Linked DNA regions of Massilia sp. METH4. Each later gene encodes a partner of the first gene's protein in a complex. Links are inferred from orthologs where the notes say so. Each region holds a gene or a part of one and is shown on either strand. Other genes may lie near its edges.

Region 1 (3,041 bases):
TCAGCACCGGCTCCGCCACGGGGTGCTTCTCCACGTACTTCTCGCGCTCCTTCACCACCACTTCCTCGCGCTTCACGGTGGCGGCCTGGCCCTGGCGGCGGTCCTGGCGGTCCTCGTAGCGCAGGACCACCCACTCGATCGCCGTCTCGATGCCCGCGCCGATGCGCTCGGCCACCGTCATCCACGACACGTGGAAGAACAGCGAAAAGCCCATGCCGAACAGGAGCAGCAGCACCAGCGTGGCGCCCGTGAAGCCCAGGCCCACGTGCGCCGCATGGCCGATCAGCTGGCCCAGCACGCCGCCCGGCGCGCGCGGCAGGTCGACCGGCAGCGAGTACATGCGCAGGTATTCCAGGCCCATGCTGCCGGTCAGCAGCAACACGAAGCCGATCAGGCGGATCACGGGCTCGTGGCTGTGCTCTTCATCCTCTTCCTGCTCCAGCACGAACTTGTTGGTGAGCCGCCGGTAGCCGCGCCAGACGAAGCGCACGATGTACACGCAGAACCACCAGGCCGAGAAGCCGAAGATGTACAGCATCAGGTCGGACAGCCAGGCACCGCCGCGGCCGCCCAGGTTCTTCACGTCCGGCACCAGGCTGGCGTGCGACCAGCCGGGGTCGCCCTTGTGGTAGCTGGCCAGGATGATAAAGAAATACAGCGAGGCGACGACGAGCGCGAACCAGCGCGCCTCGGACAGCAGGCGTACGAGCCGGTTCGGCAACGGTTGTCGCTCGGTTGTCTTGCGCCGATAGGAATTGCTCGTCTGTTGCGTGGATTTGCTCATTGCTACAACTATGGTGAAGGGCGCGGGGTGTGTTGCGCCAAGGTAAGTATTTCTATTGCGCTTATTTTAAGCCATCCCGGCCTCTTCAGGCCTTCCAATTCAGAAAACCGGGGGTTCGCTTATAATCGCGGTTTGCTTGCCTGAACCACTTGTGCGCTTCGGCAACGCCTCCATATTCGGTTCATACCCCAATTTAGCAGGAAAGCTTCCATGACCACTACCAAACACGCCCGCGTCCTGATCCTTGGCTCCGGTCCGGCCGGCTACAGTGCCGCGGTGTATGCCGCGCGCGCCAACCTGAAGCCGATGCTGATCACCGGCGTCGAACAGGGTGGCCAGTTGATGACGACGACCGACGTGGAAAACTGGCCCGGCGATCCGCTGGGCGTGCAGGGTCCGGAACTGATGCAACGCCTGCTGCAGCACGCGGAACGCTTCAGCACGGAAATCGTGTTCGACCACATCCATACTGCCAAGCTGAGCGAGAAGCCGATCCGCCTGGTGGGCGACGCCGGAGAATACACGTGCGACGCGCTGATCATCGCCACCGGCGCCTCGGCCCAGTACCTGGGCCTGCCGTCGGAAGAAGCGTTCATGGGCCGCGGCGTTTCCGCCTGCGCCACGTGCGACGGCTTCTTCTACCGCGGCCAGGAAGTGGCCGTGATCGGCGGCGGCAACACGGCCGTCGAGGAAGCGCTGTACCTGGCCAATATCGCCAGCAAGGTCACGCTGATCCACCGCCGCGACAAGTTCCGCGCCGAGCCGATCCTGGTCGACCGCCTGATGGCCAAGGTTGCCGAGGGCAAGATCGAGCTGAAGCTGAACAACAACCTGCACGAAGTGACGGGCGACGACAGCGGCGTGACTGGCCTGACCCTGAAATCGAACGACGGCGAGATGTCGAAGATCACCGTGCACGGCCTGTTCGTGGCGATCGGCCACAAGCCGAACACCGGCATCTTCGAAGGCCAGCTGGAAATGCACAACGGCTACCTGAAGACGCGCTCCGGCACCGAAGGCATGGCCACGGCCACGTCGATCCCGGGCGTATTCGCCGCCGGCGACGTGCAGGACCACGTGTACCGCCAGGCGATCACCAGCGCCGGCACCGGCTGCATGGCCGCGCTGGATGCGCAGCGCTACCTGGAAGCGCAGGAGTAAAGGCAACATGGCAGGTGGCAGCCTGAAGGATTTCGCGGCACTGAAGGCCCTGGGGCAGCAGCTCAAGGGCAAGCACGAGGAGCGCGAGCGCGAGGAAGCGGCGCGCGCCAAGGCGGAGGCAGAGCGCATCGAGCGCGAAAAGCAGGCAGCGGCCGAGGCCACCATCTTCCGCTCGACGATGAAGGGCGTGCAAAAGATGCCGGAGTCGAACCGCTACGTACCGCAGGCGCCCAAGCCCGTCATCGCCCCGCCCCCTGCACCGAAGCGCAAGCTGACCGCCGCCGAACAGAAGGACGACGACGCGGCCGTGCTGCGCGAGTCGCTGTCCGACCTGTTCGGGGTCGAGCACTACATGGAAGAGGAGCCGACGCTGAACTACCTCGCCCCCGGCGTGGGCGGCGACGTGATGAAGCGCCTGCGCAAGGGTTACTGGCCCGTGCAGGACGAGCTGGACCTGCACGGCCTGCGCCGCGACGATGCACGCGAGGCCCTCGCCGGCTTCCTTCTTCGCGCCAACCAGCGCAACCAGCGCTGCGTGTGCGTGATCCACGGCCGCGGCTTCAGCTCGCGCGGCGGCGAGCCGGTGCTGAAATCGATGGTGCACAGCTGGCTGGTGCAGACCGAGGGCGTGATCGCCTTCTGCCAGGCGCATGCCGCCGAGGGTGGCGAGGGTGCGCTGATCGTGCTGCTGCGGGCGGCACTCCGACCCGAGCGCTGACTTTGCTCTAAAAATGGGGACGTACCCCATTTTCTGGGAAACATTTCCCGGAAAATGGGGTACGTCCCCATTTTTTTTCTGTTAACCTGTGGACACCATTACTTAACCCGCCCGCATGAAAATCGTCCCCCACGTTTCCCTCGTCACCATCATCGAAGTGATCGCCATCCTGGTCGGGGCGTTCTCGGGATTCGTGGAAGCGCGCCGCAAGCGCATGGACATCGTGGGGGTCATCATCGTGGCCTTCATCGCCGCGTTCGGCGGCGGCACCTTGCGCGACATCCTGCTGGATAAACGCCCGCTGTTCTGGGTGCAGCACCAGGAATACACGATCCTGCTGTTCGTGCTCGCGCTGGCCGTGGCGCCCTTCATGAAGCA
Region 2 (2,743 bases), 2.8 Mb from region 1 along the record:
AGCCGATCCAGCCGGCCTTGCTCGTGCGCACCATCGCCGCCTGGTTGCCCGAGCGCCGCGCCAATCGCGGCGGCCACGGCGGCGCGGGACGCGACGGCACTGGGCGGCGGCCGCATGTCGCGCTGGTGGGCGACCCGGCCGTGATCGACCTCTCCGTGCTGGCGCAGGTGCTGGGCTACCAGCCGGAAAAGATCCGCAATTTCGCGCAGAAATTCCTGCAATCGGCGGAGGCCGGCCTGGCCGAACTGGACGAAGCCATGGCCGCCGGCGACATCGCGCGCATCCGCGAACTGGGCCACCGCCTGAAGGCGGCCGCCCGCACGGTGGGGGCGATCGGCATGGGCGAACTGTGCGAGCGCATGGAACAATTGCCACCGGCCGGCCCCGCGGCGGAACGCGGTGCCGGCGCACTGATCGGGCAATACCGCCCGCTGCTCGATCAGATCAGGGAACACATCATGAATCACACGACCATCGGCGAGCACTGACATGAACTACGCCTTGCGCATCCTGCTGCTGGACGACGACGCCTTCATGCTGGACATGCTGTCCGACATGATCGCCGGCCTGGGCTACGCCAACGTCCATGCCGCCACGGACGCGCGCAGCGCGCTGAAGGTCTTGCCCACCTTCAAACCGGACCTGCTGGTCTGCGACCTGTCGATGCCGGAAATGGATGGCATCGAGTTCCTGCGCGCCGTGGCCGAGCGGGGTTTTGCCGGCGGCGTGATCCTGCTTTCCGGCATGGACAGCGGCATCCTGCGCGCCGCGGAAACACTGGCGATGGCGCAGGGCCTGACCATCGTGGGCGCGTGCAGCAAGCCGCTGTCCCGCGCCGCGCTGGCCGACCTGCTGGAGGTAGCGGGCGGCAGCCCCGCTGGCGGCACACGGTAACGGAAAATAGGTTATTATTTGTTCCATCCCCGCCTGATTCCTTCTTGCAAGCTTCCTTCGTTGAGTCTGCCTTGACATTGTGCTTGTCATTGAATTCATGGGCACCGGCCTCCATCTGGCAGCAACGAGCTGGCGGCAAAGGGCGCGCCAGGCGAACTTAATCTGATCCCGAAAGGGGAAAACAACATGAGCGAAAACATCAAACACATTACCGACGCGTCGTTCGAAGCCGACGTGCTCAAATCCGACCGTCCCGTGCTCGTGGACTTCTGGGCCGAGTGGTGCGGTCCGTGCAAGAGCATCGCCCCGATCCTGGAAGAAGTCGCCAAGGAATATGACGGCAAGCTGACGATCGCCAAGCTGGACGTGGATTCGAACCAGACGGTGCCGGGCAAGTTCGGCATCCGCGGCATTCCCACGCTGATCCTGTTCAAGAACGGCGTGCCGGCGGCGCAAAAGGTTGGCGCGATGGCAAAAGGCCAACTGACCTCTTTCATCGACAGCAATATTTGAGTAATATAGGTGGTGTTGCGCCCGCAGCACCACCTGCCTGGCCGGGACCGAGGCACCAGCCCCCCGAGAACAATAAGTCCAACGCAGTTCCCTCCCCTACCTTACTTTCCCGTCACGGGACACTCAAACATCTATGCATCTATCTGAATTAAAGGCCTTGCACGTTTCGGCGTTGCTGGAAATGGCCATCAGTCTGGATATCGACAATGCTGCCCGCCTGCGCAAGCAGGAGCTCATGTTCGCGATCCTGAAGAAGCGCGCCAAGGCCGGCGAGCAGATCTTCGGCGACGGCGCCCTGGAAGTGCTGCCGGACGGCTTCGGCTTCCTGCGCTCGCCGGACGCCAGCTACATGGCGTCGACCGACGACATCTACATTTCGCCGTCGCAGATCCGGCGCTTCAACCTGCATACGGGTGATTCGATCGAAGGGGAAGTGCGCACGCCGAAGGATGGCGAACGCTACTTCGCCCTGGTCAAGGTGGACAAGGTCAACGGCGAATCGCCGGAAGCCTCGAAGCACCGCATCCTGTTTGAGAACCTGACGCCGCTGCACCCGAACGAGCCGCTGCGCCTGGAGCGCGAGATGAACGGCGCCGAGAACATCACCGGCCGCATCGTCGACCTGATCGCGCCGATCGGCAAGGGCCAGCGCGGCCTGCTGGTGGCATCGCCGAAATCGGGTAAATCCGTGATGCTGCAGCATATCGCCCACGCCATCACGGCCAACCACCCGGACGTGACGCTGATCGTGCTGCTGATCGACGAACGTCCGGAAGAAGTGACGGAAATGCAGCGCTCGGTGCGCGGCGAAGTCGTCGCTTCCACCTTCGACGAACCGGCCACCCGCCACGTGCAGGTTGCCGAGATGGTCATGGAAAAGGCCAAGCGCCTCGTCGAGATGAAGAAGGATGTGGTCATCCTGCTGGACTCGATCACCCGCCTGGCCCGCGCCTACAACACCGTGATCCCGGCCTCGGGCAAGGTGCTGACCGGCGGTGTGGACGCCAACGCGCTGCAGCGCCCGAAACGCTTCTTCGGCGCCGCCCGCAATATCGAGGAAGGCGGCTCGCTGACCATCATCGCCACGGCGCTGATCGAAACGGGCTCGCGCATGGACGACGTGATCTACGAGGAATTCAAGGGCACCGGCAACATGGAAGTGCACCTGGAACGCCGCCTGGCCGAGAAGCGCGTGTACCCGGCGATCAACCTGAACAAGTCCGGCACCCGCCGCGAGGAACTGCTGATCAAGCCCGACCAGCTGCAGAAGATCTGGATCCTGCGCAAGCTGCTGTACTCGATGGACGAGATCGAGGCGATGGAGTTCATCCTCGAC

The links. The genes of interacting proteins can lie anywhere in the genome.
Region 2: the proteins of trxB (region 1) and trxA are in contact, whole or in part, in a crystal structure (PDB 1F6M), measured with the Escherichia coli proteins. The link is inferred for Massilia sp. METH4 from one-to-one orthologs.

The regions. Positions count from the first base shown.
Region 1 is NZ_CP146614.1:3,871,847-3,874,887, reverse strand. The notes cover bases 55-2,969. They hold trxB (thioredoxin-disulfide reductase), read left to right. Parts: upstream 55-994; coding sequence 995-1,945; downstream 1,946-2,969. Other genes in these bases: V6Z91_RS17050 (trimeric intracellular cation channel family protein), read left to right, coding at 2,779-2,969; V6Z91_RS17055 (Smr/MutS family protein), read left to right, coding at 1,953-2,663; V6Z91_RS17065 (DNA translocase FtsK 4TM domain-containing protein), read right to left, coding at 55-784. Also shown: more of V6Z91_RS17065, read right to left, coding at 1-54; more of V6Z91_RS17050, read left to right, coding at 2,970-3,041.
Region 2 is NZ_CP146614.1:1,022,153-1,024,895, forward strand. It holds trxA (thioredoxin TrxA), read left to right. Parts: upstream 1-1,080; coding sequence 1,081-1,407; downstream 1,408-2,743. Other genes in the region: V6Z91_RS04555 (PAS domain S-box protein), read left to right, coding at 1-488; V6Z91_RS04560 (response regulator), read left to right, coding at 490-894; rho (transcription termination factor Rho), read left to right, coding at 1,541-2,743. UniProt on the Escherichia coli protein: Participates in various redox reactions through the reversible oxidation of its active center dithiol to a disulfide and catalyzes dithiol-disulfide exchange reactions.